Regions from separate parts of the Puerhibacterium sp. TATVAM-FAB25 genome, predicted to be linked through region 3. Evidence: riboswitches for the same ligand, from Rfam matches in the RefSeq annotation. Region 3 holds a riboswitch; each other region holds the start of a gene.
The links. A riboswitch is a leader RNA that binds a small molecule or an ion and turns the genes downstream of it on or off. The one in region 3 is predicted to bind S-adenosylmethionine.

Region 1 (3,199 bases), on a different contig from region 3:
CCTGACTTCGACGTCCTCGCTGCCGGTTTTCCCTGTCAGGCGTTCAGCAAGTCTGGTCACCAGAAGGGTGTGCTCGACGAGACGCGCGGAACGCTCTTCTACAACATTCTTCGGATCGTGGCGGAGAAGCACCCGAAGATCGTCTTTCTCGAGAACGTGCGCAACCTCGTAGGCCCCAAGCACAGGGACTCGACGTTCAGGACGATCGTCGAAGCGCTCCGTGGGGTTGGCTATGTCGTGAGCGACAAGCCGACGCTGATCTCGCCGCACAAGATCGCGAACCATCTCGGCGGAGGGCCGCAGGTTCGTGAGCGCGTCTACATCATGGCGATCCGTCGCGACCTCGCGGTGAACGAAACTGAGTTTCCCGGGTTCGACTTCGGGTCTTGGGATCCTACGACGTGGCGCATCGCCGAGACGAAGCTGTGGGACGAGGCGCCTGCGGCGATCAGCGAGGCGTGGCTTCGTTCAGCGGACCCGGAGACGGCCGCACGCCTGGCGAGTCTCTGCGACGTCGATGGCCGAGACCTCGCGGTCGCCGACGAGGAGTGGGTGGCCCCCTGGCGCGACCTCTTGGCTGCTGTCGTGAACAACGGCCTTCCGGACGGTGCCGTGCCGTTCCCTGGACATCCGATCTGGTTCCGTGTCGCAGAACCGACGTGGCGAGCGTCGCAGTACGCGGAAGCGGCGGCCATGGGGCAACCGTGGAAGGCGGATTTCGTCAGGAAGTCAGTGAAGTTCCTGGACGACTACGCCACCGAGATCGATGCGGCGGGCGCGCGCGAGGAGATCCTCGCTCTCGGCAACAACAGTTGGAAGAAGCTCGAGTGGCAAGCCGGCGACGCGCGCTCTCTTGACGAGTGTCTGATTCAGCTTCGCCCTTCCGGCATCCGGATAAAAAAGGCGACGTACGCCCCTGCGCTCGTGGCAATCACGCAGACGCCGATCCTCGGGTCAGACATGCGCCGGCTGAGTCCGTACGAGGCCGGGCGTCTCCAGGGATTCCCGGACCGCGTGTATGAGGCCATGGCGCGGTTGCGGCACGACGGATCCAGAAAGCCGGAGCAGTGGGACCGCGCCTTCTACAAGCAGTTCGGCAACGCCGTCCACGTCGGTGCGGTCAAGTTCGCGCTCGTCCAGTTCATGGGTCACCACTTCCGATCCGCACTTCCGGACGACCCCGCGTTGGCCGGTCTCTATGAGGCGTGCTCGCAGACTCGTGTTTGGGATGAGACGGTCGCGCCGTCGATCGGCACGCCGACGTTCCATCAGCCCGATCTCATGAGGATCCTGGAGCCAGCTGCCGAGACCGCCCGCGGCTCCGACGTGCACGTCGAGGCGCTTGCGAGCTGACGTTGAATCCGCAGTTCGTCCCAGCGCACCCTGGTCCGTCCTCGGCTGTCGTGTCGCGGCGGATGAGTACGGCTCGCCGCCGCGACACTGCGCCCGAGCTCGCGATACGCCGGCAGCTTCACGCCCGTGGGTTGCGATATCGCGTGGCCTACCCCGTCCCAGGGCAGCGACGCAGGACGATCGACATCGCTTTCACGCGAAAGAGGATCGCTGTCTTCGTCGACGGATGCTTCTGGCACGGATGCCCGGAGCACGGGACCAGACCTCGCGCCAACAGCGACTGGTGGACGAGGAAGCTGACGGCGAATCAGGTGCGCGATCGCGATACCGATCGGGTGCTGTCAGCCATGGGTTGGAAGGTGCTCCGCTTGTGGGAGCACGAGAGCCCTGCCGCCGCCGCTGAGAAGGTGGTCGCAGCAGTCGCCGCGGTCGGCTAGCTCTCGTCTCGCGCCTCCTGGGCCGCCTCCCCGATCCCAGCAGCCCTTCAGCGCTGCCTCGCCGCGCTTGAGCGTCCTTGCGTCACCGCCTTGACCTGCACTACCGTCCGCGTCCAGGTCACGAGCGATCAGCGATACGCCCTCCGCGTGCTGGTCCGGCAACCGCGCCCCTCGCGCACGGTGCCCCAGGAGGAAGACCGGCCCGCCGGCAACCGCCGCGGGAAGTGCGAGGCAGCTCTCGCCGGCGGCTCGTTCAAGCCTCGGCGACGGCTCCTCCTGACGTGGGAGGCACCCATGACGTCTCGTTCCGCCGAGCCGCACCCGGACGACGACCTGCTGCCCTGGTTGCACGTGAAACCGGAGCACCAGCACGGCTACCACCCGACGATGTTGCGCATGGAGGCGCGTCGTCGGGCGGGGCAGGGCCCGGGCGCGGTGGGCAGGTTGCGGCTGAGCTCCTGGCTGCGCGACCTGCGGGAGCTCAACGCCGTCGTCCTGTACGACCCGGACACTCCGGACGGGTTCCATCTCGTGCCGCGGCTCGCGCAGGACGGCCAGGGGATGGTGCGCCGACCCGGTCGCCCGCCCGCCACGGAGTGACCGGGCGAGTGGCCGGCGAGCGCGGACAGCGCGCCCGCCGGTCACCCGCCGAACGTCCGGCGCCCGTGCCACCCTGGACCCATGACGACCACCCGCGCGCACACCTCCGGTGACATCGACGAGACCGACATCGCGACGGCCATCGCCCAGGTCGAGGCCGAGGAGCGCGACCTGGTGCTGCCGCGGTTCACGCACGATGACGCCTGGCGCCTCGGCTGCCTGCTGTTCGAGCTCGCCGCCGAGCGCAACCACGCCGTGACGATCGACGTGCGCAAGGGCACCCAGCAGGTGTTCCACGCCGCGCGCGAGGGCACCACGCCCGACAACGACACCTGGGTCGAGCGCAAGGTCCGCACCGTCTACCGGTTCGGCACGTCGTCGTACCTCCAGGGCCTCAGGGCGCGCGCCAAGGGCCAGGACTTCAACCACAAGCACGGCCTGCCGTTCACCGAGTACGTGGCGCACGGCGGCGCGTTCCCGGTCCGGGTCGAGGGCGTGGGCATCGTCGGCGTCGTCACCGTCTCGGGGCTGGCGCAGCAGGACGACCACGCGCTCGTCGTCGAGGCGCTGCACGCCTTCAAGGGGTGACGACGGCGGTGGCGGACGCGGGCGAGGCCGGCGCGGCGGGCGTAGGCGCCGCGGCGGGCGACGTCGGGCCCGAGGAGCTGGGGCGCCTGCTCGCCCGCGTGCCGGAGGGCTGGACCCGGTTCCAGATCGCGGGGCGGCCCTGGGCGGTCAGCCGCGTGGCGCGCGGCGACGGCCGCACCGTGACGCTGGAGGCCGAGCAGCTCGGCGGCGCCGACAGCTTC
Region 2 (3,199 bases), on a different contig from region 3:
ACCAGCCCGGCGACGGCCCACCAGCCCACCTGCGCGAACGTCGGCAGCAGCCCGATGAGCGTGGACGCGACGCCCATGAGCAGCAGCGACGCCACGAGCAGGGACTTGCGGCCCACCCGGTCGCCCAGGTGCCCGGCGACGACGCCGCCGAGGGGGCGCACGACGACGCCGACCGCGAGCGTGGCGAACGACGCGATGGTGCCCGCCAGGGGCGAGGCGTCGGGGAAGAACTGGCCGTTGAAGACCAGGGCGGCGGCCGTGCCGTAGAGGTAGTAGTCGTACCACTCGATGGTGGTGCCGACGAAGGCGCTCGCCAGCACGCGGCGCTTGCCGGCCCAGGGGCGCGCGCCCCCGGCGGACGGCGCGGCGGGAGCGCTCGGGGTGGTCGGGGTCGTGGGTGCGGTGGTCATCGCGCGGCCTCCTTCGGGGCGCGGGCGGGCGCGTCGCCGATGGCGTCGAGGCCCTCGGGCAGCGTCCCGTTGATCCAGTGGTCGCCCAGCGCGCGGGCGCGGAAGGCGATCGGGTTGTGGGTGGCGACGGTCTGGGCGTTGCGCCAGTGCCGGTCCAGCCCCTTGGCGGTGGACGTGGCCGAGGCCCCGACCGTGAGGAAGAGGTCCTGGGCCGCCCCGACGGCGAGCTCCGGGACGGTGACCTGCGCGTGCTCGACGGCGATCTCCCCGTCGTGCAGCGCGGCCGGGGTCGGCCCGTCGAAGCCGGGGCGGTCGGCGCCGGCGCGGGCGGCGGCGGCCAGGCCGGCGTCGAGCGCCCGCGCCGCGTGCAGCACCACGGCCTCGGCGGCGTACGCCTTCGCGGCGATGCGCCCGGTCGCCTCCTGGATGAGCGGGTCCTGCGCGAACGGCAGGCCCAGCCCGGTGTTGAACGTGCGGCGCCGCGAGGCCACCGTGGCGGCCGCGTCCCGGCGCGCGGCCTGCGCGATGCCGGCCAGCACGGCGAGCAGCACGAGCTGGAAGAACGCCGCCTCGTGCACGGCCTCGGGCGAGCCGGCCACGCGGTCGAGCAGCGCGTCGTCGGGCACCGGGACGGCCGCGAACCGCGCCGTGCCGGTGCCGGTGAGGCGCTGGCCGAAGCCGTCCCAGTCGTCGAGCACGGTGACGCCGGGGGCGTCGGTGGCCACGACGGCGAACCGGCGCCCGTCCTGGCCGTCCAGCGCGGCCGAGACGCGGGTGTAGTCGGCGAAGATCGTGCCGGTCGTGTAGTACTTCTCGCCGTCGAGCACCCAGCCGTCCGCCGTGCGGCGCAGCGTGGTGCTCAGCGTGCCGAGGCGGTTGCCCCCCTTCTCGGTGGAGGCGTTGCCGACGGTGCGCCCGGCCAGCACCCGCGGGTACCAGACGGACCGCAGGTGCTCGGGCTGGAACCGCAGCGACTCCACGAAGCCGAGGTGCGAGCGGTACAGGTGGGCCACGTTCGAGTCGGCGGCGGCGAGCTCGACCAGCAGCCGCGCGACGGTCTCCACGCTCGCGCCCGGCCCGCCGTGCTCGGCCGGCACGCGCAGCGTGCCGAAGCCCGCCTCGTCGAGCAGGCGCACCTGCTCGAACGGCAGGACACGCTCCTGGTCGCGGCGCAGGGCGCCCTCGGCGACCTCGTCGAACAGCGGCCGGAACACCCGACACAGCGCGTCGTGGTCGGCGGGCAGCCGCGGGGGCGCGGCGGTGCGGACGGCGGACGGCGCTGCGGTCATCGGGGCGGTCCCTTCTCCTCGTCCGAGGAGCCCCGGGCCCGCGGGCCGGACGGCAGCACGGACCGCCGTCCGGCGCACGGGGTGCGCGAGACCGACGCGGATCCGGGATCTCCATCGGTCCTGGCGGTAGCACCTACTCGGGAACCCGAGGGTTGCTGCGGCGTCGACGAGCCAGGTCTCTCGGCCGCTCTGGATGGTTGCGAGAGGGAACGTACCCGAACATCCCGTGAAGTGGAACAGTGCTTCTCACTCAGTGGGACGTCCAGCCTGGTGGGCGGGCAGGCTCAGAGCGCGGCGGCCAGCGCCCGCCCGGTCACCCGCCCGGTGTGCAGGCAGCCCCCGAGGAACGTGCCCTCCAGCGCGCGGTGGCCGTGCGCGCCGCCGCCGCCGAAGCCGGCGGCCTCGCCGACGGCCCACAGCCCGTCGAGCGTCGAGCCGTCGCGGCGCAGCACGCGGCCGGCGGGGTCGCACCACAGGCCGCCGAGCGTCTTGCGCGTGAGCACCGACAGGCGCACCGCCAGCAGCGGGCCGTCCTTCGGGTCGGTGAGCCGCCGCGGCGGCGCGACGCGCATGCGCCGGTCCACCAGGTAGCGCCGGGCGGCGGCGGTGGCCACCACCTGCGGGTCCTTGCCGAGCCCGGAGGCCACCTGGGCGTCGCGCAGCTCGACCGCGGCCGCGAGGTCGCCCGCGTCGACGTGGCCGGCCGAGCCCGGCGTCGCCTCCGTCAGGGCGTTCATCCGCGCGGCCAGCTCGGCGGGCGTGGCGGCCCAGAGGAACTCGGGGGACTCCTTCGCGAAGCGCGCCACGGGCCCGACGGCGCCCGGCAGCACGCGCTGGGCGAGCAGCCGCACGTCCTTGCCGGTGAGGTCGGGGTTCTGCTCCGAACCGGACAGCGCGAGCTCGGTGTCCAGGATGGTGGAGTTCAGCACGAACCAGGAGTGGTCGTGCCCGTGCCGGGTGACGTGCTGCAGCGCGCCGAGCGCGTCGAAGCCGGGGAACAGCGGCGCGGGCAGGCGCCGGCCCTCGGCGTCCAGCCACAGCGACGAGGGCCCCGCCAGGATGCGGATGCCGTGGTGGGACCAGACGGGGGAGTGGTTGGCGATGCCCTCCGGGTAGTGCCACATGCGGTTCTCGTGCACCAGGGCGGCGCCGGCGGCGCCCGCGGCGGTGAGCATCAGCCCGTCGGTGGAGTCGGGGACGCCGGAGAGCATGCGCCGCGGCAGCCGCCCGTGGGTGAGGTCCCACCGGGCGCGCGCGAGGTCGTGGTTCGCGCCGATGCCGCCGGAGGCGACGACGACGGCCTGGGCACCGACCTCCACCTCGCCCACGACGTCGCGCGACGAGGGCCGCCCGCGGCCGCCGAACGGCGCGCCGGCCGGCGTGGGGTCGTCGGCCAGCACCTGCGCCCGCACCCCGGTGACCCGGCCGTCGGCGATCACGAGGTCGGTGACGCGGTGGCGGAAGCGCACCTCGAGCAGCCCGGCGTCGCGCGCCTCGCGG
Region 3 (3,199 bases):
CCGGGCCGCCGCCGCGCCGCGCCGCGCGGTGCGCGGCCCGGGGCTTCCGGTGGGGCCGCCGGCGCCGGTGCGACCGCCGTCGGCGCACCGCCCGCGGCCGGCAGCCCGAGGGCCGTGCGCAGCGTCGTCGCGGCGACCGGAGCGACCTCCCGGCGCAGGCCGGCCACCTCGAGCGCGGGCATGGCCTGGTCGACGATCGCGTCGAGGTCGGGGCCCAGGGACGACGGGCGCAGCACGAAGCCGTCGACCGCGCCCACCTCCCGCCACGCGCCGACCAGGTCGGCGAACCCGCCGGCCGTCCCGGCGAAGACCAGCGCCCCGTGCGCCACCCCGGGCCCCTCGAGCGTCTCCACCAGCTCGAGGCGCGCCTGCGCGCTCGCCCGGTCCGCCGACAGCACCACGTAGGCGTCGGCGAGCACCCGCGGCGGCACGTCGCGCCCGGCCGCCGCGGCGGCCGCGTGCAGGCGCTCGCGCAGCTCGGCCGCCCGCCCGCGGTAGCCCACCGCGACGCGCACGACGTCGGCGACCCGGGCGGCGAGCGGCAGGTCGGCCTCGGTGCGGACCCGCACGACGACGGGTGGACGCCCCTGCGGCGAGGGCGCCACCGGGTCCGCGTCGCGGCGCACCGCGAACCGGACGCCGTCGTGCTCCACGGCGTGCCGACCCTCGGCGTCGAGCCGGACGGCGCCGACCCGCCCGTCGCCGGCCCAGTGCCGCGCCACCGCGTCGGCGTCCGCGGCCGCCTGCTGGGCCCAGGCGTCGTCGCTCGTCGCCAGCGTGGGCGGCAGGCCCACCTGCCAGCCGACGCGCCCCGCGCTCTCCCGGTCGGCGCTCGCGATCGCCGCGGCCACGTGCGCGGCGTCGACGTGCACCGTCTCGACGGCGGCGACGAGGCCCACCCGCGTCGTGCAGGGGGCCACGCGCGCGGCCGCGACCGCGGCGTCGAGGCGCCCGGTCAGCCGACCGCGGCCGGGGTGCAGCAGGAAGCTCTCGTCGAGGGTCACCAGGTCGACGCCGCCCAGGTCGGCCCGGCGCACGAGCTCGGCGAAGCGCCGCCCGTCGAAGGACCGGGGCGCCTGCGGGCCCCGGGCGCGCTGGGCGCCGGGGCGGGCGCCCGCCGCGCTGAGGTCGACGCCCACGACGACGTGGCGGTCGGCGTCCGCCGCGGAGGACCGGGGCTGGTCGGGGTGCTCCAGGCGCTGGGGTTGGTGGGGTGGCCTGGGGTGCTGGGGCGGCTCAGGGTGCTGGGGGTGCGACACGGGGAGGCTCCGATCTCGGCGCGGTCGAAGGCGCGCGCCGCGCGGCCCGGGGGCCGGTGGCGCGGCGCGGGCGGCGCTGCGGGAGGGTGGGGTCCGTCCGGGCGCCCTCGGGCGCCGGGTGGCGCGGACGGCGGGGCGTCCGGCCAGGGAGGATGAGGAGGATCGGGAGGATCAGGAGGATCGGGTCGTCAGCGGGGGACGACAGCACATTCGCCGCCGGGGCAGGGTGTCGCGTCCCTGCACGCCGCCGGAGACGAGCCGTAGGGCCTGCGCGACCGCCGTCGGGCGCGTGGTGCTCCTGGTCATCCTGCTCCTCCTGGCGCCCGCCGGGGCGGGCTCGCGTGTTGCCCCACCGCCGGGCGGCGGTGGGCCTGGTCCTCACCCGGGGCACCCACCCACGCGGGGGGTTGCCGTCCGACGAGCCGGGGCTTGGCGTCGGAGCTCATGACCTGTCGTGCGGGCGTCGCCGTCGACGGCGGCACCCAGCGCGACGCCCGCAAAGTACGGAGCGGTGACCACCGTGTCAACGGTTCGCCAGGGGTTCTCAGATGACGGACCTCGCGTCGTGGAGACCCTCGCGCAGAAACTATCCAGTGTGCAGTTTTGCCCCTATGCTCGACTTCCACCGGGTCCTGCAGGACTTCTGCACCATGCCCGGCGGAAGAGGCAGCAGACCGAAGGAGCTCCTGATGTCCCTCATCTCCGTGCAGCTGTACTCGCTGCGCGACGCCATCGCCGAGGACCTGGACGCCGCCGTGGCCCGGGTCCGCGAGATCGGCTACGAGCACGTCGAGCCGTACGCGTTCGTCGACCGCGTGGCCGACTTCGAGCGCGCGCTCGCCGCGACGGGGCTCAAGGCCCCGTCGGGCCACGCCGCCGTGATCGACGCCCCCGACCCCGACGTCGTCTTCGAGGCGGCGGCGCGCCTGGGGATCGGGATCGTCATCGACCCGTTCGTCCCCACCGAGCGCTGGCAGACCGCCGACGACGCGCGGCGGATCGCGGACCGGGTCAACGAGCTCACCACCCGGGCGGCCGCGCACGGCCTGCGCTTCGGCTACCACAACCACCAGTGGGAGTTCACCAACAGGGTGGACGGCCGGCCGGTCTTCGAGCTCTTCGCCGAGCACCTCGCCCCGGAGGCCGTGCTCGAGGTCGACACGTTCTGGGCGACCGTCGGCGGCGCCGACGCCCCGGCCGTGCTGCGGTCGCTCGGCGACCGCGTCGTGGCGATCCACGTCAAGGACGGCCAGGTCTCCGGCGACATCGCCTCGGTGCTGCCGTCCAGCGAGAGCGCCCTCGTGGTGCCCGACGCCCTCCGGGCCGCCTTCGAGAACCAGACGCCCGCCGGCCAGGGCGACGTCGACGTGCCGTCGATCCTCGCCGCCGCCCCCGAGGCGATCCGGGTCGTGGAGTTCGACGCCTACGGCGGCGACGTCTTCGAGGGCATCGCCGAGTCCCTCGCCTGGCTCGAGGAGAACGACCGGTGAGCGGGGCGGGCGCCCCGGTCGGGGTCGGCATCATCGGGGCCGGCAACATCTCGACGCAGTACCTCGAGAACCTCACGAAGTTCGCCGACGTCGAGGTCCGCATGGTCGCCGACCTGCTGGTCGACCGGGCGCGGGCGCAGGCGGAGGCGTACGGCGTCCCCGCCTGGGGGACCGCCGAGCAGCTGCTCGAGCGCGACGACATCGAGATCGTCGTCAACCTGACCGTCCCGGCCGTGCACACCGAGGTCGGGCAGAGGATCGTCGCGGCCGGCAAGCACGTGTGGAGCGAGAAACCGATCGCGACGGACCACGCCTCGGCCGTCGAGCTGCTCGACGCCGCCGCGTCGAAGGGGCTGCGCGTCGCGTGCGCGCCGGACACCGTCCTCGGCGCGGGCATCCAGACGGCGCTGCGGGCCATCGCCCGCGGCGACATCGGCGAGCCCCTCACCG
Region 4 (3,199 bases), on a different contig from region 3:
GGCGTGCGGGGTCGGTCGGGAGGACCGGTCCGCGCGCCCACCGACGTCCCCAGGAGGCATCGTGTCCGAGCCGTCAGACCGCCCCGTGCCGCCGGGCGGTCCCGAGCAGCCCGCGCAGCCGGGTCCCGGGGCGCCGCAGCCGCCGTACGGGAGCCCGCAGCCGCCGCCCGCCGGCGGGCCCTACGGCCAGCAGCCGCCGTACGGGTCGCCCTACGGCCAGCAGGGGTACGGCCAGCAGGGGTACGGCCAGCAGGGGTACGGCCAGCCCACGCCGCAGCAGCCCTACTCCGGCTACGGACCGCGCCCCATGACGCAGGGTGACGAGAAGACCTGGGCGATCCTGGCCCACCTCGGCGGCGCCTTCCTGTCGTTCCTCGTGCCGCTGGTGATCTGGCTCGTGTTCCGCGAGCGCAGCCGGTTCGTCGACCAGCACGGCAAGGAGGCGGTGAACTTCCAGATCACCCTGGCGATCGGCTACGTCGCCAGCGTGCTCCTCATCCCACTGTTCTTCATTGGGGCACTCACATTTGCTGGCGTCTGGGTCTGCTCGGTGATCTTCTCGATCCTCGCCTCGGTGGTGGCCTCGCGGTCCGAGCCGTACCGCTACCCGGTGAACATCCGCGTCATCCGCTGAGCACCGCGGCCCGCCGCCCGGCGGGGTGCCGCACCGACGAGGGCCCCGACCGCGTGCGCGGTCGGGGCCCTCGTCCGTCAGCCTCGTCGTCGGACCTGCCGGCGGGCGGTCAGCCCCACAGGCGGCGCGAGGCGATCTCGGCGCCGCGCGCGAGCGTCTCGAGCTTGGCCCAGGCGATCTGCGGGTGCACGCGCCCGCCGAGGCCGCAGTCGGTGGAGGCGACGACGTTCTCGCGGCCCACCAGGCGGGCGAAGCGCTCGATGCGGTCGGCCACCAGCTCCGGGTGCTCCACGACGTTGGTCGCGTGCGACACCACGCCCGGCAGGATGACCTTGCCCTCCGGGAGCGTGCGGTCCTCCCAGACGCGCCACTCGTGCTCGTGCCGCACGTTGCCGGCCTCGAAGCTGTACGCGCCGGCGTCCACCTGGAGCACCTGGTCGACGATGTGCTCGAACCCGAGGTCGGTGGTGTGCGGGCCGTGCCAGGAGCCCCAGCACACGTGCAGCCGCACGCGGTCGGCGGGCAGCCCGCGCAGCGCGTGGTTGAGCGCCTCGACGCGCACCTGCAGCCAGCGCTGGTAGTCCTCGACGGCCGGCTCGGGGTTGACCTGGTCCCACGACTCGGCGAGCGACGGGTCGTCGATCTGCAGCACCAGCCCGGCGTCGAGGATCGCGGTGTACTCCTCGCGCAGCACGTCGGCCCAGGCGTAGAGGAACTCCTCCTCGCTGCCGTAGTGCCGGTTCGAGATGCGCGCGGCCGAGCCCGGCGACAGCGCCGCGACGAAGCCCTCGGCGGCGCCGGCGTCGCGCACCGCGCGGACGAGGTTGTCGACGTCGGCGGCGACGTCGTCCTGCCCGACGTACCGCAGCGGGCCGGTGGCCGTGGGGAACGCCGGCGGCGGCAGGTCGGGGTCGGCCAGGTGGATGCCCGAGCGCGGGTCGGTGTACGCCTCGGCGAACGCGGCGAGGTCGCGCCGGTCCAGGAAGCTGGTCAGCTCGACCGCACCGGGCTGCGACCGCTTCGGGGCGTCGAGGTCCGGGTCGTCGACGAGCTCCAGGCCGCCGGTGCGGTCGAAGGAGTAGGTCCACCAGGCGCCGTAGTCGATCGACTGCGTGCTGGCGTGCCCGTACTCGCCGTCGTTGACGACGTCGATCCCGGCCTGCACCTGGCGGCGCACGACGCCGGCGACGGCGTCGCGCAGGGCCTTGCGGTGCTGCTCGGGGGCGAGCGCGCCGTCCGCGCGGGCGGCGTTGGCCTCGAGCAGCTCGGGGCTGCGGGGCAGGGAGCCCACGTGGGTCGTGAGGATGCGGTCGGTGCTGCGGAGCATGCCGGGTCCTTTCCATCGGTCCTGGCGGTAGCACCGAGGGTGGCCCGGGGGCCCACCGGGTTGCTGCGGCGTCGTCGAGCCAGGTCTCTCGGCCGCTCTGGATGGGGTCGGCCCTATCTGACCACGCCGGGGCGCCGGACGGCGGTTCCTCACGGCGGCGGGTCCCCGACGGGGGCGCGGCGCACCGCCGTCGTGCCCCGGCCCGGCCCGGGCCGGGGCCTAGTCGGTGAGCTCGCGCACGACCGCGTCGGCCAGCAGCCGGCCGCGCAGCGTCAGCACCGCCCGGCCCCGGACGGCCGCGACGCCGTCGAGCAGACCGCGCGCCACCAGGCCCGCGACCGCGCGACGGCCGCCGTCGGACAGCACGCGCAGTTCGAGGCCCTCGCGCAGGCGGACGCCGAGCAGCACCCGCTCCAGCGCCGCCTCGCCACCGGTGAGCAGCTCGCGCCCGGCCCCCGGGGAACCGCCGGCCTCCAGCATCGCGGCGTAGCGCCGCGGGTGCTTGACGTTCCACCAGCGCACGCCGGCGCCGGCGTCCGGCGCCGCGGTCCCGGCGGCCGAGCCGGCCGTCCCCGCGGCCACGTACGAGTGCGCCCCCGGCCCGATCCCCCACCAGTCGTCCCCGCGCCAGTAGGCGAGGTTGTGGCGGCAGGCGCGCCCCGCGCCGCGGGCCCAGTTGCTCACCTCGTACCACTCGAACCCGGCGGCGGCGAGCAGCTCGTCGGCCAGCTCGTACTTGGCGGCCTGGTCGTCCTCGTCGGGCAGGGTCAGCTCGCCGCGGCGCACCTGCGCCGCCATCTTCGTGCCCGGCTCGACCACGAGGGCGTACGCCGAGACGTGGTCGACGCCGGTGGCGAGCACCGCCTCGAGGGACGCGCGCCAGTCGGCGAGCGACTCCCCCGGGGTGCCGTAGATGAGGTCCAGCGAGACCTCCAGGCCGGCGTCGCGCGCCCAGCGCACGGCGTCGGGCACGCGCCGCGGGTCGTGCGTGCGCTCCAGGGTGGCCAGCACGTGCCGCACCGCCGACTGCATGCCGAACGACACGCGGGTGAACCCGCCGTCGGCCAGCGCACGCAGCGACCCCGGCGTCACCGAGTCCGGGTTGGCCTCGGTGGTCACCTCGGCGCCGTCGGCCAGCCCCCAGGCGTCGCGCACGCCGTCCAGGACCCGCACCAGGTCGGTCGCGGGCAGCGAGGTGGGCGTGCCGCCGCCGAAGAACACCGTGCTCGCCGGGCGCG

Region 1: it holds a riboswitch for S-adenosylmethionine, as region 3 does, so the genes downstream of both, U5M74_RS12505 (hypothetical protein) here and U5M74_RS09015 (F420-dependent oxidoreductase) in region 3, are expected to answer to the same signal.
Region 2: it holds a riboswitch for S-adenosylmethionine, as region 3 does, so the genes downstream of both, U5M74_RS15440 (acyl-CoA dehydrogenase family protein) here and U5M74_RS09015 (F420-dependent oxidoreductase) in region 3, are expected to answer to the same signal.
Region 4: it holds a riboswitch for S-adenosylmethionine, as region 3 does, so the genes downstream of both, U5M74_RS03585 (cobalamin-independent methionine synthase II family protein) here and U5M74_RS09015 (F420-dependent oxidoreductase) in region 3, are expected to answer to the same signal.

Annotation. Positions count from the first base shown of each region.
Region 1 covers NZ_JAXUAK010000013.1:75,049-78,247, reverse strand. The annotation lists gene dcm (DNA (cytosine-5-)-methyltransferase) at 1-1,353, shown strand, start outside; gene U5M74_RS12510 (very short patch repair endonuclease) at 1,416-1,790, shown strand; SAM riboswitch class IV at 1,907-2,023, shown strand; gene U5M74_RS12505 (hypothetical protein) at 2,085-2,390, shown strand; gene U5M74_RS12500 (heme-degrading domain-containing protein) at 2,472-2,978, shown strand; gene U5M74_RS12495 (alpha/beta fold hydrolase) at 2,975-3,199, shown strand, end outside.
Region 2 covers NZ_JAXUAK010000024.1:22,064-25,262, reverse strand. The annotation lists gene U5M74_RS15445 (MFS transporter) at 1-410, opposite strand, end outside; gene U5M74_RS15440 (acyl-CoA dehydrogenase family protein) at 407-1,699, opposite strand; SAM riboswitch class I at 1,808-1,899, opposite strand; gene U5M74_RS15435 (FAD-binding dehydrogenase) at 1,984-3,199, opposite strand, start outside.
Region 3 covers NZ_JAXUAK010000007.1:144,344-147,542, forward strand. The annotation lists gene U5M74_RS09015 (F420-dependent oxidoreductase) at 1-1,259, opposite strand, end outside; SAM riboswitch class IV at 1,594-1,709, opposite strand; gene U5M74_RS09020 (sugar phosphate isomerase/epimerase family protein) at 1,949-2,749, shown strand; gene U5M74_RS09025 (Gfo/Idh/MocA family protein) at 2,746-3,199, shown strand, end outside.
Region 4 covers NZ_JAXUAK010000002.1:273,963-277,161, forward strand. The annotation lists gene U5M74_RS03580 (DUF4870 domain-containing protein) at 62-634, shown strand; gene U5M74_RS03585 (cobalamin-independent methionine synthase II family protein) at 744-1,961, opposite strand; SAM riboswitch class I at 1,971-2,069, opposite strand; gene hemW (radical SAM family heme chaperone HemW) at 2,181-3,199, opposite strand, start outside.